Regions from separate parts of the Paenibacillus sp. FSL E2-0151 genome, predicted to be linked through region 1. Evidence: riboswitches for the same ligand, from Rfam matches in the RefSeq annotation. Region 1 holds a riboswitch; each other region holds the start of a gene.

Region 1 (10,292 bases):
AAGAAGCCTGTACCACTTCGAAGTAGTGTGCTTCATCCGGAATCTCCACTGGCGGCTGCTCACGCACTTTCAGCTTAATGACAGCTGATTCCACATTAGGTTGCGGAATGAAGACCGTAGGAGGCACAATACACACAAGTTCCGGCATACTGTAGTACTGAACTGCGATGCTTAGACTACCGTAGTCTTTTGATCCCGGTGCAGCAGCCATGCGTTCAGCCACTTCTTTTTGGATCATGACAACAATGCTGTCTACCGGCAGCTTCTCTTCCAGAAGTTTCATCATGATTGGAGTCGTTACATAATAAGGCAGGTTAGCCACAACACTGACTTTGTCCACGGATGCAAAATCCGTATTAAACAACTCAGCCAAATCAAGCTTCAACACATCCCCATGATGAACACGTACATTTGAATAAGGCTGCATCACTTCTCCCAGGATTGGGATTAAGCGCTGGTCAATCTCTACGGCTGTGACGGGACCGGCTACCCGAGCCAGCCGCTCCGTGAGGGCTCCAATACCCGGCCCGATCTCCAGTGCGCCCTTGGACTCGTCCAGATCGGCTGCATTAACGATTTTGTTAAGTATATTTTGATCGATCAGAAAGTTCTGACCCAGACTTTTCTTAAATGAGAATCCGTGTCTTTGAATAATCTCTTTCGTACGCTTGGGCGTTGCAATTTCAATCGTCTCTTCCATGTTCTTCATATGCTCACAATCCTTCACGTTCAATTTGCGCTAATGCTGTAGAGAATTCTTCCCGTGTAATCTGAAATACACTGAGACGTTTGTGGAACTGCTTCCCGTTACAATAACCGATGCCCAGCAGATTGCCCATCTCCATGCGACGTGCAGCAGCCTGCGGATGCACAATAAGTCCTGCCGCGATCAGGTCCTCCCAATCGATCAGGCTCGGAGCACCTTCGTATGAAGTATGTACGCGCGCCAGAGCATGACGGATCGCCTCTGGTGAGGCATTCTCCACCCCAATGTCCCCTTTGCGCGTTGCATCGGCTTCCGGAATGAAGGCATGTTTGCAGCCTGGCACCTTGTTCGCAATAATTTTTCGAATGCGTTCGCCAGCATGATCCGGATCTGTCAGTACAATGACTCCCCGTCTCTCCTGAGCAAGCGCAATCCGCTTCAGAATGCGTTGGTTGATTGCTGATCCACCTGTTTCTATGGTATCGGCTTCCACGGCCCGACGGATAGCTACCGTATCGTCACGGCCTTCCACCACAATGACTTCTTTTATCATGTTCCATTTCTTCCTTTCTAACGCAAAAAGAAGAGGAATATCCTCTTCTCTGCCAAACGGCGGGGGAGACTGAATTCAGACTCCTCCGCCGCATATTCCGCATGAATCATTCATGCAACTATTTTATAGCATTCCCATTTCAAAGTAAAACGATTTTAGTTCGCTTCCGGCTTCACCGGACCGATCACGTAGACCGTCTTGCCTTTCTTACGTCCAAAATTCAGGGCATGCTTCACACTGTCATAATACACATCAATTTTGTTGCCTTTAATGGCACCGCCTGTATCTTCCGCACGACGGAATCCCAGACCTTCGATATATACCCACCAGCCAATTGGAATGACTTTGGGATCAACCGCAATGGTACGCCCTTCCGTTACACGAGTACCGGAAGCTGTTTTAGTTCCAATGCCAGGCTCTTCAGAAGAGTAGGCAGTCATGGATACATTTTTAAGTACTTTGGAGTATTTAAAAGAAGTCCCGGATACGGTAATCACTTTGCTGCCCGAGGCAGATGTTTTCTTCGAGTTCGTTGTTGTAGCCTTTTTGGTTGTTGAAGTTTGAGCCGATACGGTCTGAATCTCAGGTTCTTTCACGACCGGTTTTGCTTTGGTGCCGACAGCGATCACTTTATCTACACGATTATTCGCGACAGATTTGCGGACCATTTTTTTGGAGACCAATTCTCCATCCTGAAATACCTTTTCGATATGCTGCACAATTGTGCCTTCTTTGCCGTTCACAACGACACGGTTATCCCCTTTGTATAAGCTAGGGTCAGCCGTTTTAATGACTTTGTAAGCGATCGGTTGCTCTACTTCCACTGTACGCTTTGTTACGCGCACTACACGGATCTTCATCTCCGCTTTGATCGCAGTTCCAAGCGCCGGATACACTTTATCATTACTTTCAACTTGAATACCTGATTTTTGAATTGCATCTTCTACCGATGAATCGGTTGTATACAGAGTCTTGGTGTCTCCGTCTGCCGTAATGTTAACTGGAACGGCCCGCTCAATAACGATTCGGTCTCCATCTGTAATCGCCCCATTCATGGACATGGATACCTTATCGTGAGGGCTGACTGTGATCGACTGCTCCTCCAGCATTTCCTGAAGCATTCCTGTACGAGTCTCTACCACCTGAGCTTTGCCATCAATAACCAGCGAAATTTGTTTCCCGGCCTGACCGTAAACGACTAACAAGATCATGATTGTAAGCGCAATTGAGAAAATCGCGATCAATGCCATTTGACGCATGTTCTCATGCTTCCACCGCAACGCGAAAGACTTACTGGATGATCGTGACTCATGGGTCTCTTCTGGTTGGAATGTGCCCACTTCTCCGTCCTCCTTCATAGCCTCGCCGTCTAAAGTAATGCATGATGTCTTTGACGTGACTATACCAAATTTTCTACAGAACACAGATTGGACCAACATAATCCGATTCTGCACCATGAATCAATCTTCGCAACATGATGTCATCCTCCTGAATACCTACCGTATGATGACAATATTTCTTTTATTCAAAAACAAAAAAGCCAAAGAAAGAGTGTAAGAGGAACTCTTCCGTGGCTTCCGAATGATTTTGAATATCGGAAATTCATGCACGAGGTTGCCTCTCTTTTTCCGCTTGCGAGGTTAGCTGTCGGGTTCGGGCGAAAGAGAGCCGCCCTATCTTGGGTCACCCGCTCATGGCGGACGCCCTTGAATTCACCCCGAGACCCAAAGAAGAAATCAAATATGGCTTCGCAGTTCCCTTCGCTGCTTTTGGGTCAGCGAACGTTGCGCATCGGCCAAATACACCGATGTTTAAGCCCTATTGGTTCCCCCGCTCTCCGATAACGGAGACTCAGCGAGACTGATTCATGAAAGTAATGTTGTTTCATCGGAAAGTGTCCCTTTGTTCATCCCCCGAACATCTGTCCAATTTTCCGCACAACAATTCACTGAAAAGATGATATCCTGTTTTGATGCATGTTGTAAAGCGTTGATCAAGTACGTTTTTCTGAATATTTGGTTAAAATATTGTAATATTCTTGATTTATTTGGATCAAAGGGCAAATTACCTCCGCTTACCTGCCTTTTTCACCTCATTTGCTCGTTTTTTTAACGAATCCCAAATCGTTCCATGGCATTTTTGGTTGTTATTGCAGCAATTTCCTCCACCGAAATGCCTTTAATTTCCGCAGCTGCCTCTGCAACCAGACGTACATGCGCTGTCTCATTTCGCTTCCCACGATAAGGGTGCGGTGTCAAATATGGAGCATCTGTTTCAATGAAAAACCGGTCCATAGGAACCTTCTCCAGCACCTCTTTGGGTTGCTTTGCATTTTTGAATGTGATCGGTCCTCCGAAGGAGAGATGGAAGCCCATATCGAGGCAACTTTTTGCTGTTTCCCAGCTACCCGAGAACGAGTGCATCACACCACCAACTTCACCCGCCTTCTCTTCACGCAAAATTCTTATGATATCCTCATGCGCATCCCGATTATGGATGACAATTGGCATGTTCACTTCACGCGCCAAAGCAATTTGTTGTCGTAATACGCGATGCTGTATTTCTTTTGGTGAAGTATCCCAGTGATAATCCAATCCAATCTCACCGATCGCAACCACTTTTTCATGCTTGCATAAAGATGCAATCCACTCCAAATCGCCCTCCTGCATTGTGATCGCATCTACGGGATGCCACCCTACAGCTGCATATATAAAGTCATATGTTTCAGCGAGTTTCATTGTGGTTGGAATTGTCTCCCGGTTAAAGCCAATGTTGATCATGCGACCAACTCCTGCATCCACAGCACGCTGAATCATGTCCTCGCGGTCCTCGTCGAATTGTGGTGCATCCAGATGTGTATGTGTGTCGAACAGCATCATGTCTGTATCTCCCTTCATGTCGAAATAACGACTATCTTCTTTTTCAAAATCCAATTTGTAAAATTCAATAATTCATTGACTCATACATAAAACATTTTGGGTAATCTGTGTATTACATCATTACGTTTGTTTCTTCACAACTACAATATATAGAAGATATACGGATATTCTGATCTATATATTGCTAATTGTGCTCATTCTGCCTGCTTGCATTTACAAAATTATGTCGATCTACATATACTCCCCATTAAAGCAGATTACTGTATCATGGAAAATAGCTCTTTTAGAAAGTGTTTTGATATCGAAATTCTTCATCGGATTATACCCACACGATTACAAGAAATAGGGGCGTATATGTGACGGTAATTCGTGAATAATCGCATCCACCTTGTTTTGCGGGTAATACAAATGATGTTTCCCTCGGTGAAGCCCACTGATGGAACGGACAATGTCAGATACTTCTGACAACTCACGTAAATTGTCCTGTCGATCCAGAAGAAGAATCTGCTTATCTGTGGATTCATCCGGACGAAACACATCATACGGATTATCCGAAGGAAAATCAATTTCAAGATCATATTCGGGATCGAGGCCAGCCTGTACAAAAGCTTCCCGAATCTCTTCCATCATTGTCAAGTCGACCTGTTCAAGCTCTACATACTTATATAACTTGCGATCCATAAAACGTTCGCATAACTCACTCAGAACAGTATCGTCCTCCTTGCGCCACTGCGTAAATGCCGTCTGAATTAATGCTTCATCCAACTGCAAATATTCATCCACGGATAATTCTCCTTCAAATAATTGAGGGAGTGGATCAATCATGAAGCGGAATTGAAAACCATGTTGTAGGAGTGTTTTCGCTCGCTTGAATATTTGCCGCAATATAATTTCAGAACTACGAGTTACCGGATGGAAGTAAATCTGCCAATACATCTGATACCGAGACATTAGGTAATCCTCCACAGCATGCATGCCTGACTCCTTGACTACAATCCGCCCATGATAAGGACGCAGCATCCGAAGGATACGATCAAGGTCAATCGTGCCGTAATTTACACCTGTAAAATAGGCATCCCTGAGCAAATAATCCATTCGGTCTGCATCAAGCGGACTGGTCACCAAGTTCACCACAATCGGCTTTTCATACGTTTTTTGAATGACAGACGCTACTTTCTCAGGAAAATCAGGAGCATACCGTCTTAAGATCGCCCCTACTTCGGTATCACCTGTAATAATGCGACAAGTCCAATCTTCGTGATTCATGTCAAAAGCTTCCTCGATGGAGTGAGAGAATGGCCCATGCCCGAGATCATGAAGTAGAGCTGCACACAGAGCTACAATCTTTTCTTCCTTCGGCCAATCCGAATAATGACTTCTTTCAAATTGAGAGATGATCTTGCGTGTGATCTCATAAACACCTAGTGAATGTGAGAACCGACTATGCTCTGCTCCGTGAAAGGTAAGGTAAGAAGTACCCAGTTGACGAATCCGGCGTAAACGCTGAAATTCCGGGGTGTTAATTAACTGCCATATAACCGGATCTTGCACGTGGATATAATTATGTACCGGATCTTTGAATACTTTCTCTTCCGTTAAACGTTGTTCCATGTCGACTCACTCCTTTAATTTCTTTTATATTAACGCTTTGAGCTCTGCGATTCATCTAAGATTCGACACCATATGACGAACTTTGTCGAATGAAGTAGTTTTGTCGTTTTCCAAATCGACAAAGCTGACATTGAGGTTTAAATGCGAAAAACGGCTTCCAATCCCTTACCACCAGTAACCTTGTGAAAAACATCCTTAATTTTAAGCTAATTTTAAGGTTGACTGATTTGGGAATCGTTGGTATGATGAGTATCATAAAACATAAAATAATGTCGAATAATGACAAAGATAGTTAGCTGAGAGGAGCACTGATTATAATGATGAAATCAACAGGTATTGTAAGAAAAGTGGACGAACTGGGACGGGTAGTTATTCCAATTGAATTGCGCCGTACGCTCGGTATTGGTGAAAAAGATGCTCTGGAAATCTACGTTGACGGCGAGCGCATCATGTTGAAAAAATACGAGCCTGCTTGTATCTTCTGTGGTAATGCAGAGAACGTTACTTACTTCAAAGGTAAAATTGTTTGTAACGAATGTATTTCCGAAATCCCTGCACCTGTGACAAAATAAGAAAAACCAGGTATACTGGACTTATCTAAATTGTTATTTCTAACCTTTTTAATATTCCTTAATGACCTTCCCGGTGTGAACCCCACCGCGGAAGGTATTTTTTTGCCTTGTTATGGGTTCCATTACCCAAAATGATTCTGTCACACGCGAACTGGGAGAGAACGATGAAATTTGTTCGGAATTTTTTTAGCCACTCTGCTCTTTTTAATATTCCACTAAGGTTGGATATAAGCTTCTTTTCAGGTTATGTTCCCCACAACAGAAAATATTTGGTTAGATTACTACTCGATTAATGCATTATATACATCACGCTTCGCCAGACCGCGATCGGTAGCCGTTTTTTTCATTGCATCTTTGCGGTTATGTCCTTCACCCTCATAATGGCTGACATGATCCGCGAGTGACATGAGCTGCCACCATGCTTCGCGCTCAGCCTTACGCTCCTCTTCCTTAATGCCCTCTACCAGCAAGCAGTACTCGCCAAGAGGTGGATGTTCTTCAAGCCAGTCTATGCATTCCCTCACAGTACCCCTTGCGAATTCCTCATGACGCTTGGTTAGTTCACGAGCCAGGACAATCGAGCGATCACCCAGAATTTCTTCAAGGTGGACTAATGTTTTCCGAATACGGTGAGGCGATTCATAAAATAACAAAGTCCCGTTGGATTCGTCAAACGCCTCCAGCACTTTTCGCATGTCCTTTTTCTCACGCGGCAAAAAACCGCCGAATGTAAAACGCTCCGTCGGTAATCCGGACACGATCAGAGCAGACAACGCAGCATTGGGCCCCGGGATGGGAATGACCGTTATTCCGGCTTCCAGTGCAAGCTGTACAAGGTCAGAACCAGGGTCCGAAATGGCTGGCAAACCGGCATCGCTGACGAGTGCCAAATTTTTTCCTTCTATTATATAGCGTATCAGTTCAGGTCCACTCGCCCCCTTATTATGCTCATGATAACTAAACAGCATGGAAGGTGTAATTTCAAAATGGGTAAGCAGCTTTCGGGTCTGACGTGTATCTTCTGCTGCAATGATGTCACAACTCTGCAATGTCTTGATGGCACGGAAGGTCATATCCTCCAGATTACCAATGGGTGTTCCAACCAGATAGAGCTTGCCTGATCCTTCAGGCTGCTCCGCATAGCTTTTTTGAATATGCAAAGTCATCTAAAGCCCTCCTTTCGTAGTACGCTCAGCATGTTGCTGACCATAGTAAATATCCATAATCTCTTCGCAGTATTTCCCCTCTTCATTGTAGACAATGAGTGGAGGAAGCATCCTAACTTCCGGTTTACCATCTTTCATTCCTTCAATTAACACCATGTTGGCTTCCAAATGAGCACGGGGATGTACCATCCGAATCCGTTTTGGTTCCAGCTTATATTCGCGCATGAGCGAGATAATCTCTGCAAGGCGTTGCGGACGATGAACCATTGATACTTTGCCGCCATTACGTACAAGTCGACTGCACGCCTGAATCACTTCTTCCAGGGTACATCCGATCTCATGACGTGCCATTGCCTGATGTGTGTTCATCTTGAGATCACTGCCATTCAGAGGCATGTATGGAGGATTAACGGTTATTGCATCGTATACAGCATGTCCTGTTTCTTTCACGAGTTCTCGCAAATCACCTTCACGAATCATAATCGACTCATCCAATGCATTTAATTGCACACTGCGACGCGCCATATCAGCCAAACGTGGCTGAATCTCGATCCCTTCCAGACTAGCCTGCGTACGCGTTGTAAGCAAAATGGGAACCACCCCGTTACCCGTACACAAATCAAGTATACGACCCCGTTTAGGTACGGAAGCAAACCGGGCTAATAATACGGCATCCATCGAAAAACTAAACACTTCATCACTTTGAATGATTCTCAGATCATGAGAGAGCAGATCATCAATCCGCTCTGACTCATGTAACACAACTTCATTTTCTTCCATATGTTACGCTCATCCTCCGGTACTCTATATCTCATGTTTGTTTAGTTTAGGTTTATAACCTTGAAAAAAAACCGTAGGGGATCCCTACGGTCACTTCATTTATTCAAAAAAGACAGGCAGAACAGACAATCGCCTTCCGTCCGCAGATGTCCATAATAGACGTTGCAGATATGGAAGCCTTCGTGATACAACCGAGCCAGATTATCATACCCTTCGCCCACAACATCCTCGCCTGTAGCCGGACCTGCTGGTCTTGCTACAGGAGCGAGTGCTGAGGAGATCGGCAGATCTGCCGGAGCCTCACGTTTGAGCAGTTTGCGTAACTGCTCATTCTCGATGGTAAGCCGCTGATTATCCTCAAGCAGCTCCTTCACAATCATTTTTAACTCTCCTAAATCACCGTGCAACTGACCCAGTTGGGTTTCCATTTCATGAATGTGCGTAAACAGATTTTTCTTTTCCAAGTTTCCACCCCGAAGCAACCTTTATGGTTTACTTGATAACGACGTCATCCAGCGGAAGTTCTTTGACTTTACTGATGTCGAACAGTTGAACATGGACTGTGCGGCTACCGGCATTAATTCCGACAACTTTTCCTTCACCCAATGAGGTGACGACCAATTTGCCTACCGCTGGCAGTTCTTCTCTCACACTTTCATAGTTATCATGCTCAAATTTCAGACAGCACATGAGTCTTCCGCACAACCCTGAAATTTTCGTCGGATTCAGTGACAGGCTCTGATCTTTAGCCATCTTGATTGATACCGGCTCAAAGTCTCCCAGCCAGGAAGAACAACACAACACACGGCCGCAAGGTCCGATTCCGCCAAGCATCTTCGCTTCATCACGTACACCAATCTGTCTCAGCTCGATTCGTGTCCGGAATATGCTTGCCAGATCCTTGACCAGCTCCCGGAAATCAACTCTTCCTTCAGCTGTAAAATAAAATATAATTTTATTGCGATCAAACGTAAATTCCACATCGACCAGCTTCATTTTGAGGCCATGGTCTTTGATTTTATTTAAACAAGTACCGAATGCTTCTTTGGCTGCACGTTTGTTCTCATCAACCACACGGGCATCTGTATCGCCCGCAACGCGGATGACTTTCTTCAGCGGCAACACCACATCGGACTCGCCCACTTCCTTCTTACCTACGACAACCTTACCGTACTCAACCCCCCGCGCTGTCTCCACGATAACGCAGTTTTCTTTCTCAATGGGAAGGTCCAGGGGATCGAAGTAATAAATTTTGCCCGCTTTTTTGAAACGGACACCCACTACACTGTACAAAAAATTAACCCCCTTGTAAGCCAACCCCACTTCGTCTGAAGCCCCGTCTTCTTAGGGAACCGGCCGAAGTTATAACCGTTTGCATATGATTGGAGCTAACTTTGCCCTCTCCCAGTCTTATGCCAAACCGATCAAAAATTGCTCCAGACAAAGCTGGCCATTGACGTTGAAACGCAATTTTTTTCTGCATGCTGCGGCCATATCCATATAGGAGACCCACTGCTCTGTGCTGCGGGTATGTGCCAACTGAGATAACATGTCTAACTGATCTATAAAAACGATATGTTCATGCCTATCGTACTGAACATACAGCATGTCCCTAAACCATAGATGGAACAAACTAAGCAGCATGTCCAGGTGTTCAGAGAGTCCGGTTTTAAAAAGCTTCTGCTGTGCAGAGATCAATGATGTACTTCCTCTACCCAGGGACTCCTTCCCTAATTGTAACATTACGTTTCTAATTTCTGCAAACCAATTCTGCTGGAGAATTTCTCTACATGCTTCCAATCCTGACGCTAAATGGACGGCAGAGCGAGCCAGATTGGCAGGATGCCCTTCCTCAATTAGTGATTGCAGCATCTCTTCCGGATTCAGTGCGCTGAACGGTACCAATTGGGAGCGTGAGCGGATCGTTGGCAACATGGCCTGTCCATTATCTGTAATCAGGATGCCGACTGCTGGTACCTGCGGTTCCTCCAGAAATTTGAGCAAACTGTTTGCTGCCTGCACCGT
Region 2 (10,292 bases), 3.1 Mb from region 1:
TACTTATAATAGCGAATCCATCCATACCCGATCTCCGGAAGAATGGATACGGATGGGGTGCCTGAATCGTCTCTGCAAGTGTGCGGCCATGAGCAGATTCAAGGTGAACTTTCTCTATGGAGCCTACAGTAACTCTTGCAGCTATTTTGGCTTGGGCATCCGGTACCTGTACAGCTGTACGATTGAATTTGGCAGTTGTCATATCATGTGAATGTGAGTTCATTTTCAAAAGTATTCTTACCTCCTAAAGACTATCATCCTTTAAGAAAGTGTAGCCCGAATACAGTAAGATAACAAGTACATCACTTATTGATCCTGTGACAAATCTTATTTCTTACAGGTGTAACATTCCTTGACCTATGTTCAACATGAAAGGCATCTTGTCTGCCCATAATATAAGTGACAAAGGGAGGCGATGATCATGAGTAATCGATGTGAATTATGCGAAAGAGAACCTGTGAATACGACCATTCATCATCTTACACCCAAAGAAATGGGCGGAACATTTCTACCAACGGCCAACCTGTGCATCCCCTGTCACAAACAGATTCATTCGCTATACACCAATCGCGACATTGTAACCCTTGGTCTCACTGATCTGCAATCCTTGAGACAGGATGAACGAATGATTCCATTTATCCGCTGGATTCGCAAACAACCTGCTACAACGATTCCCCGCGTACGCAAGTCCAATCATGTTCGCAAATCGTAAACCAAAAAGAACAGTTCCAAGGTAAATGCGCGGATAGAGATAAATCCGTCATACCTTTTCCTGTTCTTTTTGGATTGAACTATATGTTGGGCAGCCAAGCTTATAATTAAATCATTATCTTCGCCTCTTAATTCGGCCGCCGCCCACTCTGGTTTTTGGTTTTTTGTAGGATTTCTTAGGTGAATCAAACAGCCCACCACTGCTCTTGTTGCGATCAATGGTTCCCTTACTCTGATCCTTGTTGCGGTTGAATAATCCTCCGCCAGATCCCACGCTTGAATCTTTATCGCTTCCGCGCCTTGTAATCGTACCTTTCCGATCAACAGTAATAGGTGGAGCAAGCTTCTTGTCATTACTTGTTGGTGCACGATAAGATCCTGCACTCGGTTTATACGTATCTTTATTGGTATATCCTCGATAGTTGCCATAACCTCGCCCGCCAAAAGAATCGAACAGATTACCAATTAATGTAGCGGTGAGGTAACCTTGTAAAAAAGATGAATCGTAGTTCTGCCGAACATATTCCTTGGAGTCCACCTCAACCAAGGTATCCTCCGGCTTGTTCGGGTCTTGTTGCAGGTGATAATACTCGTCCTGATACACGAGGAACATACGCTCTGTGTTCTCCGCCGATATCTGATCCGGTTGCCTTTGGTCAGACAATTCCTGAGCCACTTCCGGAACGGTACGGTCCGAAGCACGGTACACATAGGACGTTGAGTTACCACTGCCGTTAACCGATTCAAGCGGATATGTGTCCTGAACAGAAGGTGCTGCTCCGCACGCGGACAACAGAGACATGACAAGGCTGAGGACCAGCATTAATTTTAATCCATGTGCCAAGCGTTTTTTCATTGGAACCTCTCCTAGCTCGAACGAATCACTTTGATATCCGCAGGAAGAATGGACTCACCCTCATACAGTGTAAATCTTCTGTCTTGCCACTCCACGCGAAGAAGCATATTATCATCCGACTGATACTGCCATACCAATTGTTCTCCAGCCTGGCCATATGGAGTTCTACCTGCCGTTGATACCATGCCTCCATACTCTTCCTCCAGATGATATGCGCGTCCATCCAGGTCCAGCAATGTGGGCACCTCATCAGGTGCATCAAGCCTGCCATCAATTGGTGTATATAGGGCGTAACGTGTGAGTTCCCGTTCTTCGATATGCAAATATCGAAATGCGGTACCATCCTGCAGCGTGAGCACAACTGCATTTCGAGCACGATTTTGTACCCGACCAACGACTTCATAAGTGACCAGAGAAACCTCACAGATATCACCAGGTGCAAGCTGAAGCATCGTTTTCTCTGCCTGCGGTGGTTCAGGTTTCGTTAGTATTCCTTTAATTCGTTTCCATACACTCATGAGAATTACTCCTGTTCCTTATCTTATAAACAAGCTGCAATAATCAGTGCGCCCACGATATGTAAAGCGCCAGAGAACAATCCGTACCCTGTCTTCCCTTGCTGAATTCCCGTATCCAGATCCAGATTGGCCCATTTGCGAATCATAAAGTGTACAACACTCTCCAGAATCAACAAAATGATAAAGGATACAACGGAGACCAGCAGTGCTTCTCCCAGGTGACCGGCCGTAGAAATGGACGTAGCGAGTACATATCCTTGTGCAAATAATTTCATAACCATACGTGTAGTAACGGCCATATTGCCAGCCTTAACTTCAGCAAAATCCTTATATTTCGTGAACAGTGAATCAACATACATCAGGACAAACAGCAAAACCGAACCAGATCCGGTCCAGACCAGCATCGCCAAAATGTTCAAATCCATTTACACAGCCCCCACATATCAACATGAACCGCATTTAAAAGCGAAGGAGAAATACTCTTCTCCTCCGCTGGTTAACCTTGCTGACAACCAAGGTATTAGTTCTTATTATCGTACTGTTTCATCAATGCTGCGAGTTCGTCTTCAACAGCCTGATCTTTACCCAACTTCTCGAACTCTTCATCCAAAGATTTTCCTTTGGAAGACATTTCGTTGCTTGCTTCTGCCTGTGCTTCCATCTGCATCATCTTCTCTTCCATACGCTTCATACCAGCACTTGCGGTATCAGAGCCAAACCCATTCAACGCTTTGTTGATTTCCGTTTGGGCTTTTGCTGCATTGTAACGCGCTACCAGTGTTTCGCGTTTGTTCTTCATTTGAGTCAGTTGCTTACGCATCTCGTCGAGCTTGCCACGCAGGTTATCTGCAGAAGCCTTGTTTTGGTCATAGCTGGTTTTGTACTCAGCCATCTTCTCTTCAGCAACCTTTTTCTCTTCCAGAGCACGTCGAGCCAAATCTAGATTCTGAGCACGTGCCGCCGTATGCGCCTGCTCTTCACGTTTCTTCACAAGAGCTTCCTGCTCTTCGAACAACTGCTTGAATTTCTTCTCAATGGCGATCTGTTGAGCTACTGCTTTCTCCGCATCTTCCAGATCCTCTTGCATGTCACGGATATATTGGTCCGTCATCTTGATTGGATCTTCCGCCTTGTCAATAATGGCGTTGATGTTAGACATGGTTAGATCACGCAAACGTTTGAAAATGGACATTATGTTATTCCTCCTAGTCGATATTACATCGTATATAAACATACATACGTAACAATCTACAACTCGTTTCAATTTTAGCAAATAAAATCAAAACATTCGATGGCTCTTATGTCAGGAAGATCGTTTATCTTTGTTCAGATGATCCTCCATCAACCTCTCTGCAGTCTGCACGATTTCGTCGATCTGCATCCGCGTGATGGAATCAAAATGGATACCCATGATCACCGTAACGGTTACTTTCAGTTGCAAGGCTGCCTTTCGGGCAAGCCGCTCACACAGCTCTTGTTCTTTATGCCCGGGAATATGTACCGTCGTCCCGCTTACGCGCTCATGATCCACATAGAACGTGGCTACGGCGCCAATATGCGCCTTTCCTCCGGTAACGAGAAAAACCTTATCTTCTCCTGCTTCAATCACCTGTAAACGTATGGATTTCAAATCAGATGTACTCATACCCATCCACCTATCCTTTTCTATATGTTATATATGGAGGAATTATGGCTGTCATGAGCTAAATCCACAATGAAACTTCTCACACTGCGCATATTTTATGGAGCCCCCGGGTATACCAAGGAGAACGTCATTTTGAAAAAGGAGGCCGATATTATGCGCGTACGCCTCATTATGCTGATGGTTATCGTTATTTTTCTCGGGGGATCTCATGCTCCAGTTTCATCGCGGGATGTTTCAAGCCCGCCAGGTGAATCCGTATCAGGTTCGGATTCTGCGGAAGAAGAACAACTGACATTGGGACAATTACGTCAAAAATATGCCGATACGTTCAAAACCAATGGTCCTTCAACCAAGAAGGTTGCACTGACTTTTGATGATGTACCTGATCCACGGTTTACTCCACAAGTGCTGGATGTATTGAAGAAATACAATGTCAGAGCTACATTCTTCATCGTGGGTAGTCGTGCTGAGAAACATCCGGATCTAGTGAAACGCATCGTTAAGGAAGGGCATATGGTTGGTAATCACAGCTACAATCATCCTGAATTCAGTAAGCTGTCGATGAATGCCTTTCGCAAACAAATTTTACATACCGGGGATATTATTCAACGTTTGGCGGGATATACGCCCAAGATGATTCGGCCACCTTATGGAGACATTAATGAAGAACAGCTGAGATGGGCTGCCAAACAACATTATAGCATTGTGAACTGGAACGTAGACTCCCTGGACTGGAAAGGCCTTTCAAAGGAACAGGTGAAAGATAACATCCTCTCTGCCGTGAAACCTGGCTCCATCGTTCTGCAACATGCTGGAGGCGGTGTAGGGTCAAACCTGAACGGCACGATTGAGGCTTTGCCTGAAATTATTGAGGAACTACGTAATCGGGGATATGAACTGGTCACCTTGGACGAAATGCTGGGATTGCCCAAGGCCAAAGATTAGGATGACCGTGATAACAAATAATGAGAATATTAAAAGGGTGCTGTTCAATCGCGAATTAGCGACTGGCAGACACCCTGTTTGAATTCATTTTAAATGTTATTTTCTCTCTACTTCAGAATGTACAGCTCGATATCCTGAAAACCAAATGAGCTTACAGACTGTTTGCTACCCGGGATAAAGATATCAATCCGGTGACCCTTGATTGCACCGCCCACATCCCGCGCTGTGGCTACAAAAGCCTGTTTTGGCAATCCTGGATGGCTGTGACCAGTTACCAGTACTTTGGTTCCAAGTGGAATTACACTTGGATCAACTGCAATCGTACCCAGTTCAAGGTCATTTCCGAAATAATCGACTGCACCCCAGCCTCCATTTTCAGACGGATCTGCAGAGTATGCCGTTGCTTTTACGTTCACAGCTTTGCTGTAATCGAATGTTTTACCCCAGGCTTGAACAACTTTATTATCTGCGTTGACGTCCAAGCTTGCTGTAGTAACAGTCTTCGCTTGGGTCTTGCTCTCCGTTGCCGCAGCGTCTGCTACATTGTTTGCCTTACCGGGAATCGTAATTTTCAAACCACCATAAATGTTGTAAGCCGAAATGTCGTTGTTTGCTTTAATTAACGTGTTGAGTGCTACTCCATATTGTTTTGATAAGGTGTAGAAGGTATCCCCTTCTTTGGCCACATGAACTGAATCGGCGTGAGCCGGAACGGCTTGAATGAGCATTGCTGTTGTCATTAATGCTACTGCTGTTTTGGCTATACGTTTCTTGTTAATCATGGTCTTCCTCCCTCATTGTGCCTGCGAAGTTAGTTGTCGGATTCGGATGAGGAGCCCACCCTATAGGTTCTTCGTTACATTTGAAACGTTATGTACCCAATTCACCCCAAGCAGTGTGCTGTAGATCTTCCCCCTGCACAATCTGCATCGTTACATCCCCCGCACTCCCTGTCCGGAAGTTTCGGCAGAGTTCAATATATCACAATTTTGTAACCTGAACTTGTAGTAATTCTTACCAAATGGTTTTTAGCATGTAAGCATTTGTAAGAATACTGGTTAATTCAGAAAGTTTGGTTGACCCGATTCCTTTACATTTGGTAACAGAATAGTTACTTTTCCGAATCCATACGTCATTATTATCCATAAAAAATAGCGTTACCGACTCGAAGTCAGTAACGCTATTTGATCACATCGTTTAGAGTACTTTCGCAAGAAAATCACGTGTACGTGAATTTTTGGGTGCTCCAAACACCTCATCAGGTGTTCCCTCTTCCACAATAACCCCGCCATCCATGAACAAGATGCGGTCTCCCACTTCACGTGCGAAACCCATCTCATGGGTTACGATGACCATCGTCATTCCGCCTTCTGCAAGACGTTTCATGACATCCAGCACTTCGCCGACCATCTCAGGATCCAGTGCCGACGTAGGCTCGTCAAACAGCATCACATGCGGCTGCATGGCCAATGCTCTAGCAATGGCGATCCGCTGCTTCTGTCCACCAGACAGCTGATTCGGGAATGTATCTTTTTTATCGTACAAGCCCACGGTGTTAAGCAGATCAGCAGCAATTTTTTCCGCTTCCTGAGTGGATTGTTTCTTCACTTTAATTGGAGCAATCGTAATGTTTTGCTCTACCGTTTTGTGTGGGAACAGGTTGAAGTGCTGGAACACCATGCCCATTTTCTCACGAGTTGCGTTAATGTTATGCTTGGGGTCCGTGATTGACACGCCTTCAAAATCAATCTCTCCTGAGGTAGGCTGTTCCAGCAGATTCAGACAACGCAAGAACGTACTTTTACCTGAACCAGAAGGACCGATGACCACGACAACCTCACCTTTGCCAATCGTCACGTTTATGCCCTTAAGCACATCGTTATTTCCATAAGATTTGTGTAATTGTCTAACGTCTATCACTTGCACTCAACTTCCTTTCCAGTCGTCCCAGCAGCTTGGACAAAATGAACGTCATTACAAAGTAGATGGCTGCTGCAATCAAAAATGGACTCAAGCCTTGGTACGTAATGTTCTTGACTACACTTGCCTGATACATAATGTCCACCATACCGATAACGGAGATAATGGAGGATTCTTTGATGATAGTTATGAATTCATTACCGATCGCTGGTAATACAGCTTTGAAGGCTTGTGGCAATATGATATAACGCATCGCGGCGCCTCTTCCCATACCTAATGAACGCGCTGCCTCCAACTGACCACGATCCACACCTTGGATACCTGCACGGAAAATCTCCGCCAGATAGGCACCACTATTGATTGAAAGTGTAATGATACCTGCCTGAAGTGCAGTGAAGTTAATGCCAAAGCTCAGGGAAAAACCATAGTAAATAATCATCAACTGTACCAACATCGGTGTGCCACGGATCACTTCAACGTAAGCCGTACCGATCCAGCGCAAGATTGCAGCGTCATGCAAACGGAACAAACAGATGATCAATCCAATAATTACCCCGAAGATAACCCCAAGTGCAGACAACAGAAGTGTGTATCCTACACCTGTAGCATAGAAACTTTTGTACTCCCAGAATACTTGGAAAATATTTTGTGATTTGTTCGCTTTATCCGCCATCAAGAGGCTGGCGTCCGTCACCATCTGATTGATTTTATCTTCGCTTTTCAGTCGCTCCAGTGTTCCATTTACTGCAGCTAGCAGCTCGGTATTACCTTTACGAATCCCGATTGCCGCTTCTGCTTGCTCTTCGTCCGGAACAGCAGCAGCAAGTCCAATGATATCGTCCAGATAACCTACAGCAACGGTATCTTCAACGATTGCCGCGTCAATGCGTTTTGTTTGCAGTTGAAGCACGATATCCGAGATTTTATCCAGCGCAGTAAGCTTCGCTCCTGGAATACTCTGTCCGATCGTTTCCTGAATGGAGCCTTTCTGAACGCCAATCTTCGCATTTTCAAGTTCTGCCATGGTTGGATATTTGTCTTTATCCACATTGCGAACCATAATCACTTGTTTTGACTTATAATAGGTGTCGGAAAAATCGATACTTTTCTTCCGCTCATCCGTCGGCGTCATACCTGAAATCACCAGATCAACACGCCCGCTCTGCAATGAAGGCAGAAGACCGTCGAAGCCCATATCCTCAATCACAAGCTCAGCGCCAAGATCTTTGGCAATCTCTTTGGCGATCTCAATATCGAAGCCGACGATTTCATCTTTGCCATTAATCACTTTATGGAATTCATATGGTGCAAAATCGGCACTTGTACCGAGCACCAGCTTTTTACTGCTTGAATTATCTGTAGTTCCACTAGCAAGTGCCACAGGAACGGCAGTCGTCAGCAGAATAACAAAGGTCAACAGCATCATGGTGTAACGACTTATTAATTTCAACCTTTTTCTCTCCCCTTACAATACTTTGTATGCTTCTCATGTTGATGACTGAGTCATTATAAAGTACAATGCATGATTATGCAATGCATTTTGACAATACAAATCTTGACTTGTTTCTGAAAAAAATAAAGCAAACATGATATAATCAATGAATTATTTTCATTTTTGCATAAGGAGTTTACTAATGACAGCTAACAAATCACAAATTCTAACGGTTATTGATCAATATGCTTCCCGTTTTAAAACCATTTCATCATATATCGGTGCCAACCCCGAACTGGGAAATGAAGAGTATCTCGCTTCTGCCCGTTTGAAAGAAGAACTGCTCTTCCACGGTTTCACTGTAGAGGCTCCAATCCTTGGTCTGGAGACAGCCTTTATCGGAACCTATTCAGCCGCCAAACCAGGCCCTACCATTGCTTTATTGTGCGAATATGACGCCTTGCCGGAGATCGGTCACGCTTGTGGTCACCATCTGATCTGTATGATGAGTCTTGGGGCCGCTGTTGGGCTAAAATCTATTCTGGATGAAGTAGGTGGAACCATTAAAGTGTTTGGTACCCCCGCTGAAGAGACACGTGGTGCCAAAGTTCCGATGGCTGAAGCAGGTTTGTTCGATGACTGTGATGTCGCTCTCATGGCGCATCCATATTATGCCTACGAAAAGTCAGGCAGCTCACTGGCTATTGATGCAGTGCAATTTGAATTCCATGGCCGATCTTCACATGCCGCTGCAAGTCCGCACGAAGGTATTAATGCACTTGATGCTGTCATTCAAACGTTCAACGGAATCAATGCATTTCGGCAACAAGTTAAAAGCAGCGTTCGGATTCATGGTGTGATCAACAACGGAGGTCAGGCAGCAAACATCATTCCTGACTATGCTTCTGCGCAATTTTATGTACGGGCAGCAACTCGCAAAGAACTGAATATCCTCACAGAACGTGTGATTCAGATCGCTGAAGGTTCTGCTCTCCAGACAGGATGCAAGCTGGTGACATCCAACTATGAAACGTCCTATGACGAGATGGTTACCAATGAAGCATTCTCAGCTGCGTTTAGTCAAAATCTGATGGAACTTGGGATCCCGCAAGAAGAGATTGTGAGTGGTAATGATCACGGCTCTATGGACATAGGTAACGTTTCCCTGAAATGTCCTGCAATTCATCCCTACATTCGTGTTGTAGACGAGGTGCATACACTGCACTCCATAGCCTTCCGTGACCTTGCACTTCAGGAGCGTGCGCTGGATGGCATGATTCTGGGAGCCAAGGCACTTGCAACAACAGCCTATGACGTACTGAGCCAGCCAGAGCTGCTTCAAACCATCCGCACGGAGTTCGAGCAAGCTATTCGCTAAAATTCACTTTCAACATGTTATATAGGGGTGCCCTGAACAATCTTGAATTCCAAGCTGTTCAGGGCACCCTTTTTTCTAAATTAGCTGTAAGTATATTCAGCACAAAGCTGGAAATGCTGTGAAAGAAACCTTTGAAAACGATGAAAATAATACATTTTATTACAGTAAATGTGATTCGTTTGCTGGCTAACTTGGTTAATTATAACTATAAGTGCGTGTTCAAAAAGACTGGTTTTCATAACTTATCCTATATTCAGGAGGTGCTGTCATGCTGCTCGAAGCCATGTATCATGTTCCTCGTGACAAATGGGCTTATGCTTATAATTCGTCTACCATACATCTGCGCGTACGAACCAAACGTAATGATGTGCACTACGTGACTGCACTGACCGGAGATAAGTACGATTGGAACGGAACATACAAGGAAATTCAATTGGAGAAGGCTGCTTCTGATAACATGTTTGATTATTGGGAGGCTGCCGTCAAGCCACAATTCAAACGTCTCACTTATATATTTCGGATAACTGCCGGTTCAGAAGATGTTTTTCTTGCGGATAACGGAATTCATTATGAGACCCCCTATCCAACTGGAGGATATTATGAGTTCTCGTATATACATGAAATTGATGTGTTTAAGGTGCCCGAGTGGGCCAAAGAAGCCGTCTTTTATCAGATCATGACGGAACGGTTTGCTAATGGAGATCCCAAGCTGAATCCAAAAGAAACGCATGACTGGGGTGGCAAACCTGAGTTGGACAATTATTTTGGTGGAGATCTGCAAGGTGTGCTGGATCATCTGTATGACCTAACTGAACTTGGCGTGAACGCCATTTACTTTACCCCGTTATTCCAGGCCAATTCCTACCACAAATACGACACGATTGATT
Region 3 (10,292 bases), 1.6 Mb from region 1:
TATATACGTAAATTCGTCATCTAACAATTAAAAAAGACGGAAAAAAGTGTATTTTGTGATTATAAATGGCGTAAATACGTAAATAAAACAAATAAAATGAAAAAAAACACGTCGGCAAGGAGGTTGCCGCGTGTTTTTTAGTTTGTTTGAATGAAGGGGAGCGGGTATGAGGAGGAAGAGGATTAGGCCCTGTAGGCATGAAGTCCAGCTCCAAGCATATGGAAACTGGGGAAAAATGATTTCATGGACATCGAGGTTGGCTGTGCCAGTCCATCCGCAGCCGAGGCGCTGACGGTCTTCCATTCATTCTCCAGATCTATGGCCAGGCGGACCATCAGATCCTTGGTTGTATCGTTGTTCAGGGGAATGACTTTGGAGGCTTCGGTTATGCAGGCATTCATGGCTGAATGCAGGTAACCAAGGACCGCCTCCTCGACAGGGATGTCGAGGAGGTGGTTAATCCAGGCGTGAACAGTGGATAGGCAGCCAACCGAATCGTATTTGGCAAAGATCTGTTCGAGCTGGCTGAAATCAATCCAGGGGTGCAGAGCGCGTGCGAGTCTGATCAATCGTTTACCCATGGCGGCAGCTTGTTCTCTGAGATCTCCAGGGGTTCGCTGAACATGGACGAGCTTGTCGATTAGAGCTATCCGCCATGTATCCTTGTGATCTGCTGCGGTATAGATGCCTTTGATGGCCATACCTTCAAGACGAACGATGCTGGGATGCAACTGACAACGCATGAATGATTCGAGATCTTCAGCATTACGAATGGTACCCTCCCTGATATGGATATCCATGCCGAAGGAATGGGTGAACCCTCCAACTTGAATAGAGGAATCAAGCAGTTTGACATAATCGAGCAGCTTATTCCCACGGTTCACAATCATTCGCCTCCTGTGTTCGTTAAATGTCACTTAAAGTGACATTTATATTCCTTTTTGTTTGCTTTATGTTTAAAAATCCGAATTATATGATAGTTATCATCCCATAAATGTCCGCTTTTTGTCAATAGTATCCGTGAAAATTAATGGATTAAATCTGGAATTTAATACTTGTGTTATTTTATATAACTTATTGTGTTATTTATGTGGTGAAGTTCATGGAGGACTATATATAAGGAAGGACTATATATAAATGAATCAACAAGATCGGCTCTTACCGAAAAAGAGGGGATCAAATCTAATCATATGCAGTTCATGGGTAAAGATGACGAGATTATGCGATTTTTGATGAAAATGCCTAGCTGAAAAAGAAGTATTAAAAAATACTTTACTTTTAGTTCTGAACCCGGTATAATCAATTCTGTTGCCGATTATTTACGACATGCGGTCGTGGTGGAATGGCAGACACGCTATCTTGAGGGGGTAGTGGGCGTATGCCCGTGGAGGTTCGAGTCCTCTCGACCGCATCATATGAACGATTAAAAAGAAGCTTTCCATTAATGGGAAGCTTCTTTTTTTTGTCTTTTTCGAACAGTATGACATCTGGGTTGAAAAAAGGCCATCCATTACCGGAGGAATGTTGCTCTACCTTCCGGCTACGGGTGGCCTGTGTATTATTTTTGCAGCAAATTCTTGATATCTTCTTCAATCTTGTCCGGTGTTGTTTTGGGAGCATAACGTTTAATGACCTGTCCGTTCTGATCCACGAGGAATTTGGTGAAATTCCATTTGATTGCTTTGGAGCCGAGCAGGCCAGGAGCTTCTGTGCTCAGGTGTTGGAAAAGAGGGTGAGCGCTTGAGCCGTTCACATCAATTTTCTCAAACATGGGGAAGCTCACGCCATAATTCATCTGACAGAACTCGGCAATATCGTCGGAAGATCCTTTTTCCTGTGCAAACTGGTTACTTGGGAAACCAAGCACTTCAAATGGAGCATCTTGAAATTTGTCTTGCAATTCTTGCAGACCTTTGAATTGAGGGGTAAGGCCGCATGAGCTTGCCGTATTCACAATCAGGAGCACTTTGTCACGGTAGTCGGACATTTCAACTTCTTGACCGCGAAGGGTATTCACTTTGTAATCGTAGACTGTCATCTAAATCGCCTCCATTTATTTACTCTTATATCTTCTATTATATTGGTTGCAATTAAATATTGCAAAACTAATATGGTGTTAAAAGAATCAAAACAGGCAAGTTGTGCAGAATACGTGAATGAATTGCGAAGTGATTTACGCCAGAGTGAGAATTAGATAGCCTTGAAGAGATAGATAGAGTATAACTTTGTTGTAAGCGTTATTATGGATAGGAATTGGCAAAAATCTGCCGATTTGGTGATCTGGGCGGACTTTACACCGACATGGCACGGGTGTATGATTCATAGCGTAATTTCAATTTAAACTAAATTGTACTTGAAAAACGAAACAAACGATAATATCGCTCGATCTTACCTTAAGATATACGAACGATGTTTTAATCGCTGAGTTTCCATTCATTAATGAATGGGAAACGGGGGAACCAACGGAATGTGCTGTCCAGGACAGTGGGCATTCATGGGGTGAATTTTCCGGTGACAGCCGGAAATAGGGCGACTCTCGCGCCCGAATCCGTCAGCTAACCTCGTAAGCGTTAAAGGGAGAGGCAACAAGCCGTACGCTGGTTCATGGTGTTTTCGCCATGGGTTATTTAAGAAGCGTTCGGGAGGCCTTGGTCCCCCACGCTTCTTTTTTGTTGTCTTTTCACGCCAAGGGAGGAACGAATGATGGATACTGAGATGATCTTAGTGACTGCTCCAAATGAAGCAGGACGTAAATTTATCAAATTGCTGATGTACAAAAAAATGCCGTTTGCCGTTCTAACCAACAGTGCAGGGGAAGAGCGAAGACTCCGTAGAATCGGAGTAGAACATGTCATTCGCATGAATACGGCTGCAGCTCAAAAATGGTTTTTGCCGCAGGGCAGCGTAGGCAATGTGTTTATTTTCGAGAACAGCCTGAATCTGACCTGTCGTTATTTACAGATCTGCCGTTCATGGACATCGAAATCCCTGTGCGTCATTACGGAGCAGAGTCATCCTAAGGGCATCTATCGGGGCATGGGCGCAGACCGGATTGTATATTCGCTCAATGGGGAAGTTGGCTTTCTCCTCAATGGTTAATGCCATAGCTTGTGATTGCTCAGGTGTAAGGTGCCTGTTATAATTGAATGTATTAGAATCAATTTCAGAATTTACTCAAGGTATTATGAAATTGATTCATCGATAAACGGAAGTTTGAGGAGACTCATGCAGGATGGTGAGTCTTCTTTTTTATGCTTACAAGGAGGAATTGGCGTGCCGGATGTAGGTGGATTGAAATGGTTGTTTTTTGATGTTGGAGATACGCTGGTGGATGAATGGGAGCCGGTTGATGATATTATCGGACAGTTTGTCCGTGAAGCTTGTGCTTTGGGGTATCCGGTGACAATTGAGGCGGTACGCGAACTGTTCGCGAGCTGTTACCGAAAATATGAGCAATGGCCTATGAGAGTGGCGATTCGCACATTTGTTGAAGACGAGGGGCATCAAAAACAGATTCAGGACAAGCTGAAGTTTCAAAAAGATCTTGAACGTCCTTTTCCTTCAGCAGATTTTGTTCTTCAGCAGTTGTCACGGCATTATCGCATTGGCATTATTGCCAATCAGAGTCCTGGAACGGAAGAGAGACTGGAGAGTTACGGCTTGCGGAAGTATGTTGATGTTCTGGCATGTTCAGCTGAAGAAGGAGTGTCCAAGCCAGACCCTGAGTTATACGCTGTGGCCTTGAAGCAGGCAGGTTGTGAACCGGAGGAAGCCGTCATGATCGGAGATCGGATCGATAACGACATTATACCTGCTCGGAATCTGGGCATGCGTACGATTCGAATTATGCAGGGTTACGGAAGATTCCAGCCAGATCTATCGGATGACAAACGTGCGGATTGGACTGTTGAATCATTGGATCAACTCTTGCCGTTACTGATGCCAAATCAGGATTAGATTCAGATGGTTGTTTATTGGATTGCAACAATAAAGGCTGATCAACTGGGTATAAAATACCGGAGTTGATCAGCCTTTTTAGTATTTAGCCAATTAAAATGAGATTAGAACAACCGGATCGTCTGAATGATCAGATATACATTCAGCACAACGATAATCGCGGCAATGACCCATGAGATGATTTTGAGCCACAATTTGTTGGCGAATGCACCCATGCTTTTTTTATCACTTGTGAACATCACCAGGGGAATTACAGCAAAGGGCAATTGAAGCGACAGCACGACCTGGCTCAAAATGAGCAGTTCTTCTGTGCCATGTTCTCCTGCAATGGCTGTCACAATTACCGCCGGGATGATGGCGATCAGACGTGTGACCAGTCTGCGTAGCCAAGCCGGAATTCGAATGTTCAGGAAACCTTCCATAACGATCTGCCCAGCGAGTGTACCTGTAAGGGTAGAGTTCTGACCTGATGCTAACAGCGCCACACCGAACAGGATACTTGCGACCGTAGTACCCAATAGAGGTGTCAGCAGATGATAGGCATCAGCGATCTCAGCAACCTGCGTCATACCAGCACTGTGAAATACAGCGGCAGATACAATCAGGATGGCTGCATTGATGAACAGGGCCAGTGTCAGCGCAATCGTAGAATCCATGGTCGAGTACCGAATGGCTTCTTTTTTGCCCTGTGGTGTCTGTTCGATCTGACGGGTCTGCACAATGGAAGAATGCAGGTACAGATTATGCGGCATCACGGTTGCTCCGATAATACCAATGGCAATATAGAGCATAGCCGGGTTTTGCAGGATCTCAACATTTGGTACAAAACCATGGAGAACACCGCCCATATCCGGTTTTGCCAGAAACAGATCAATCCCGAAGCAGAGGGCAATTGTTGCCATCAGCACAATGACGAGAGTTTCCAAAGCGCGGAAGCCTTTGTTTTGCAGAACAAGAATCAGGAGTACATCAACTGCGGTGATGATAACGCCGTATAACATGGGGATGTTAAATAACAGTTTTAATGCGATGGCAGAACCAATGACTTCAGCCAGATCGGTAGCTGCAATGGCAAGCTCACACAGAATCCATAACATCATAACAACAGGCATGCTGAATCGTTCACGACAGGCTTGAGCCAGATCCCGTCCAGTGACGATACCGAGCTTGCCAGCCAGCGACTGAAGGACAACGGCCATCAGGTTCGATAACAGGATAACGGATAACAAGGTATACCCGAACTGCGAGCCGCCTGCGATATCTGTTGCCCAGTTCCCCGGGTCCATGTAACCTACGGCAACGAGGTATCCTGGGCCTACAAAGGCGAGGAATTTCTTCCACCATGCAGCATTCTGCGGAACTTTCATGGAACTATGTGCTTCTCCAAGGGAAGGGGCCATGCCCGCAGTAGATAATGATTCTCTTGAAGGAGCGTTGAACGGATTTTTTTTACTCATACGATAATCACCTGACTTTGAATTATTGATTTGGAGATATTGATGCGGTACAAACCGCTCATGATATATCTAAATTTTTATGTTTATTGTTACATTGTACTCCTTCAATTATTTTTGTCTAGTGCAACTTTTATGTATCAGCACAAAATTTCGGTTGTAGCTTGAATATGCCCCTTCGTATATTACCCAACCTTAGGGAAAATACAGCCATGGCATTGAAATGCATGAAAATAATAAAGTTGTAAAAGCTGATAAAGATACAAAATTGCGTTTCAAAATGAGCCAGAAGTTTAAATTGAAAGGAAGGCAGTAAAAAACTATATGGATAAGGGAGAGATTCTGAATGGAAGCTTTATATACAGCAGTAGCGACAGTTAAAGGTGGACGTACAGGTTCGGTGACTTCTTCGGATGGCGTGCTTAAGCATGATCTGAAAATGCCAAAAGAGCTTGGTGGCTCCGGTGGTGAAGGTACTAACCCTGAGCAACTTTTTGCCGCTGGATATGGAGCATGTTATGAAAGTGCCCTTGCCAATGTAGCACGCAAAGCAGGTGTGAAATTGGAGGATGTGGTCGTTACAAGTAACGTATCCATTGGTAAAGACCCTGCGGATGACGGTTTTCAGCTGTCTGTTCGTCTGGACGTTAGCATGCCTGGTGTAGATCACAGTCAAGCAGAGGAACTGGCCCGCAAGGCGCATGATTTCTGTCCATATTCCAAAGCAACACGCGGCAACATTGATGTTGTATTAAACGTAGTTTAAGATTTGACTCCTGGTAAGTAAAGGGAACATATAGAGCAGGTTATCCCAGATACCTGATGTTCGACTACAAAGCCCTGCTGGCAATCGGCAGGGTTTTGTGTTGATTATCATATAAGGACATGATGCAGGAGATTAGATGCCAGATCGCGTACTATTTTACATAATTGCACTCTCACTTCATGCTACACATTCCATAAAGGGGGAACGAAGATGAGTATTGAAGAGATGATCGAGCGGCGATTTGTGTGTACAAAATGCAGGGGCACGGATTGTAACATTAAGGAAGTTTCCATGTCAGGAGCAGGCCTGAGTAAGATGTTTGATATACAGCATAATCACTACCTGTTCGTGGCTTGTGCTTCCTGCGGGTATGTTGAAGTATTTGATCCGGATGTCTTGAAAGGGAAAAAACAGGGACAGGTAGGGACGATTCTGGATATTCTGTTTGGCGGGTAGACATGCGCGAGTTGACATTGATCTGAATTTTCTTTAATATAACTTAGTACTGAGTAGTGTCATTGCATGAACCAAATTTGAATTAAACAGGTGATATCCATGTCTTATAGACCGCGTATTGCAGATTTAGAATTAGCTTATGGTAACAAGGAAGACGGATTGTATGAATTCAAAATGAATTTGGTAGACGGTACAAAATGCCGTGTATTCTACACCCGTTCACCGGAATGGAAGATGACCAATATCAGCCGTCTGCAGAAAACCCCTTGTCCAGTATGTCGCAAAGATTTCATTTGCAAATGTATGGACCAGTGGGCAAGTGACCTGCATCAACAGATGATCGATGACCAATGGATGGAAAAGGCAGTTACGGAATAATTGTCGGACAGATACGAGCGTGGGCACAATGCCTGCGCTCTTTTTCTTTATATTTCCCATTTATGCGTGTTCAAAAAGAGCGGTGTTCAGTCTTTTTGAACTACCTCTAGAAATAAATTTAGAATTAGTGAACAAGAAGGCCCAGATTGGGTAAGTTACTCTAACCGCAACAATAGGAGGCAGCCAATATGACAGCAAATCAAACAGATGTGCATCAGGGACATCCGATCGTACTGGTGGATGGTGTCTGTCACTTCTGCCAGGGCTTAACCAAATGGATTATCAAGCGTGACCCGGAAGGAAAATATCATTTTGCATCGCTTCAATCGGATGTAGCCAAGGAATTGCTGAAGAAAGGCAATTTGTCGACAGATAGTATGGACACCTTTGTGCTGATTGAAAATGGAAAATACTATACACGTTCAACCGCCGCACTGCGATTGGCTAAGGGTCTAAAGTTTCCTTATCCGTTGTTATATGTGTTCATCATGATACCGAAATTTATTCGTAATGCAGTCTATAACTGGGTTGCTCGCAACCGTTATCGCTGGTTTGGCAAGGATGAAGCGTGTATGTTGCCTACACCGGAGATCAAAGATCGATTTCTGTGAAAAAGTCTCGTGCGACACATTGTATCCAAATTTGATGATTAATAGCGGAAATAATTGGGTAATGACTACAGATCATATCTATTTTGGGAGGAAAACAACTTGAAGAAGTGGACTACATTAATTATCGGGGCATTATTAGCAGTAAGCTTGGCAGCATGCGGAAACGACACAGACAACACGGCAACGCCGCCAGCGACCAACAATGAAACATCTAACGAGGGTAATACACCTGCGGAGCAGGAAACAAAGATCCCTACCCTGGATGAGTTGATTACCAAAACGAATGCAGCAACCAAAGAAATGAAAAGCTTCACAACTGAAGCAAACATTGATCAGAATCTGAAACTGGATGCTGGTGAACAGTCACAGGATCAACAGGTTAAAACATCGCTCAAAATGGATATCATCAAAGATCCAATGATGATCTATCAAGAGATGAAAATGGAAATGTCTGGGCAGGAAGCGCAGAATGTAAAGCAATACATCACTTCAGATACGATCTATTCACAAGTGGGAGAACAATGGGTTAAAATTCCTGAAGCTCAAACCAAAGAATTGGTGGAGCAGATGAAAGCAAGCATGAATCCAGAAGGTGAATTGGATCAGTTCAAAAAGATTGAGGAAGACACCGAAGTTACAGAAGATGGCGACAATTATGTCATTAACGCTAATGTATCCGGTGATAACGTAAAGGAACTGGCCAAAGCCGTGATGGAGCAAAACGGATCGAATGCCCAGACCCAAGCGATGCTTGAACAAATGAATATTACAAGCATGAAGATGAAATATATGATTAACAAGGAAACCTATCTGCCTGCAGGTACGGATGTAAACATGGTCATGGAGATGGAACAGAATGGACAGAAAATGACGATGGACATGAAGATGAACAGTACATTTTCTAACCACGATCAAGTGGAAGAGATCAAGATTCCACAAGAAGCATTGGATAGCGCTAAATAATTTGGTTATGCCAAATGTGCTGAAGATGATTTAATGCGGTAAGCGAGCATCAATGTATGCCGTTTGTAGGGCACCTCTGAACTAGATTTGTGTGAGCCGAGAGGTTTACCGGATTAGAATCAGGGGTGTTTTTCTGTTTAGCGGAGATTATGGTCAGGGTTGAAGGTGTTATAGTATAGTCATATTGAAGTAGAGAGGGGAGATATAAGATGATTGAATATGCACACATTCACCATGTTAGTCTGGCTGTACGTGATCTGGAAATCGCGAAAAAATTCTATTCGGGGTTACTGGGCATGCAGGAGATTGAACGTCCTCCTTTCCGCTCCACAGGTACATGGTATGCTATCGGAAGTCAGCAGCTTCATCTGCTTCAGCACCCGGAGGGTCACACGTTACGCGAAGCGGGTATTGATACTACAGACGGTCACTTTGCGATCTGGGTCACCAGTTATTCAGGGACTATAGCCTGGTTGGAGCAGCAGGGAATTGAGTATGAAGCAAGACCTGACAGTGTGGCTGGATTCGCGCAGATTTTTGTGCTTGATCCGGACCGTAACATTATTGAGTTCGATTCACCGTACAACTCTTAAGGGAAAAAGGGTTAGAATAAATCCCTTGCTCCCCCAGAAATTGTATGCTATATTATCCATACATTCATAGCACGTGACGGAAGCACCGTCCAAATATCGCATACTCATGCGGTTATTGGACGGTGCTTTTTTGTGCTTTTTGACAGGGAGGGAAGGAAAAGTTGATTGTACTGAAGGTTGTTCTGGTTTCAAAAGATAGAGATTACATTAGCGCCTGGCTTGATTATGTACAGGGAAATTCATCTGGTCTTCATGTGCGTTTCACAGCATTCTCCCAAGGGGATTCGTTCAAGGATCACATGAAAGAGCAAGAAGGTAGAGAATTACCGGATCTGGTTATTGCGGAACCGGAGTTTCTGAATGACTGGCTGAATAACGGGGGAGAAGTATCAGGTGTACCTTGGCTAATGCTTAGTGAAGGGATGGAGGAGGTGGATGAGGCTAAGCGGCTGATGAAATATCAACCCTTGCCTGCTTTGCTGGATGCTGTGATGCATGCTTGCCGGCAGCCGCGCCGTAAGAAGGTTCACCATCCAGGGCAAGAGACTCTCTCCATCGGTGTAGTATCCGCTTCGGGTGGAAGTGGCAAAACGGCAGTGGCCCTGCATATGGCGAAGCAATTGGGACTTGCAGGATATGCTGTTCTCTATCTTAATCTGGAGACGCTGGACAGTACGCTCCCGTTTCTGGAAAAGGGACTTACTAGAAGTGGGCAGCGTCACCCGGATACGGAGACGGGATTGTCACGCCTGTTATACGATCTGAAGGTGGGCAGAAAAGAATCCGGCAAGCAGTTACAGTTACAATCGAAGGGCGTAGACGGATATGTGGTCCGGCATGAAGCGCTGAAATCCGATGTGTTCTGGCCATTATCGAATCGGAAAGAACTGTTGCAAATGACTCGTGAGGATACGTCGAATCTGCTTCGTTATTTAACAGATTGTGGACAGTATGACGTGCTGATTCTGGATGGGGATTCCAGTTGGGATGGGCGCAGTGAAGGGGTGCTGGATACTGCAGATGCATTTGTCTGGCTGGTTGAGGATGATATATCTGCCATGCATCGTTGGGGACAATGGTTACAGCATGCTGAGCGTACGAAGCCAGATTTGTA

What was found. A riboswitch is a leader RNA that binds a small molecule or an ion and turns the genes downstream of it on or off. The one in region 1 is predicted to bind cyclic di-AMP.
Region 2: linked by a shared signal. The riboswitch ahead of MHI55_RS18115 (3D domain-containing protein) and the one ahead of MHI55_RS00150 (ubiquitin-like domain-containing protein) in region 1 are both predicted to bind cyclic di-AMP.
Region 3: linked by a shared signal. The riboswitch ahead of MHI55_RS07510 (hypothetical protein) and the one ahead of MHI55_RS00150 (ubiquitin-like domain-containing protein) in region 1 are both predicted to bind cyclic di-AMP.

The regions. Positions count from the first base shown of each region.
Region 1 covers NZ_CP150308.1:25,778-36,069, reverse strand. The annotation lists gene rsmA (16S rRNA (adenine(1518)-N(6)/adenine(1519)-N(6))-dimethyltransferase RsmA) at 1-709, opposite strand, end outside; gene rnmV (ribonuclease M5) at 714-1,259, opposite strand; gene MHI55_RS00150 (ubiquitin-like domain-containing protein) at 1,415-2,599, opposite strand; cyclic di-AMP (ydaO/yuaA leader) riboswitch at 2,873-3,126, opposite strand; gene MHI55_RS00145 (TatD family hydrolase) at 3,368-4,138, opposite strand; gene MHI55_RS00140 (HD domain-containing protein) at 4,472-5,749, opposite strand; gene MHI55_RS00135 (AbrB/MazE/SpoVT family DNA-binding domain-containing protein) at 6,067-6,321, shown strand; gene rsmI (16S rRNA (cytidine(1402)-2'-O)-methyltransferase) at 6,603-7,487, opposite strand; gene MHI55_RS00125 (tRNA1(Val) (adenine(37)-N6)-methyltransferase) at 7,488-8,267, opposite strand; gene yabA (DNA replication initiation control protein YabA) at 8,363-8,731, opposite strand; gene MHI55_RS00115 (stage 0 sporulation family protein) at 8,760-9,560, opposite strand; gene holB (DNA polymerase III subunit delta') at 9,678-10,292, opposite strand, start outside.
Region 2 covers NZ_CP150308.1:4,006,256-4,016,547, forward strand. The annotation lists gene glp (gephyrin-like molybdotransferase Glp) at 1-223, opposite strand, end outside; gene MHI55_RS18080 (HNH endonuclease) at 422-712, shown strand; gene MHI55_RS18085 (DUF4247 domain-containing protein) at 827-1,567, opposite strand; gene MHI55_RS18090 (DUF4178 domain-containing protein) at 1,579-2,085, opposite strand; gene MHI55_RS18095 (DUF350 domain-containing protein) at 2,109-2,510, opposite strand; gene MHI55_RS18100 (PspA/IM30 family protein) at 2,606-3,277, opposite strand; gene MHI55_RS18105 (hypothetical protein) at 3,389-3,730, opposite strand; gene MHI55_RS18110 (polysaccharide deacetylase family protein) at 3,884-4,675, shown strand; gene MHI55_RS18115 (3D domain-containing protein) at 4,783-5,457, opposite strand; cyclic di-AMP (ydaO/yuaA leader) riboswitch at 5,460-5,654, opposite strand; gene MHI55_RS18120 (amino acid ABC transporter ATP-binding protein) at 5,873-6,595, opposite strand; gene MHI55_RS18125 (ABC transporter permease subunit) at 6,582-8,045, opposite strand; gene MHI55_RS18130 (M20 family metallopeptidase) at 8,230-9,405, shown strand; gene MHI55_RS18135 (alpha-glycosidase) at 9,674-10,292, shown strand, end outside.
Region 3 covers NZ_CP150308.1:1,669,771-1,680,062, forward strand. The annotation lists gene MHI55_RS07495 (urease accessory UreF family protein) at 183-884, opposite strand; tRNA gene MHI55_RS07500 (tRNA-Leu) at 1,329-1,411, shown strand; gene MHI55_RS07505 (glutathione peroxidase) at 1,559-2,038, opposite strand; cyclic di-AMP (ydaO/yuaA leader) riboswitch at 2,410-2,585, shown strand; gene MHI55_RS07510 (hypothetical protein) at 2,701-3,099, shown strand; gene MHI55_RS07515 (HAD family hydrolase) at 3,274-3,957, shown strand; gene MHI55_RS07520 (Nramp family divalent metal transporter) at 4,062-5,357, opposite strand; gene MHI55_RS07525 (organic hydroperoxide resistance protein) at 5,758-6,177, shown strand; gene MHI55_RS07530 (zinc ribbon domain-containing protein) at 6,388-6,633, shown strand; gene MHI55_RS07535 (hypothetical protein) at 6,733-7,011, shown strand; gene MHI55_RS07540 (thiol-disulfide oxidoreductase DCC family protein) at 7,200-7,622, shown strand; gene MHI55_RS07545 (DUF6612 family protein) at 7,722-8,585, shown strand; gene MHI55_RS07550 (VOC family protein) at 8,795-9,178, shown strand; gene MHI55_RS07555 (hypothetical protein) at 9,340-10,292, shown strand, end outside.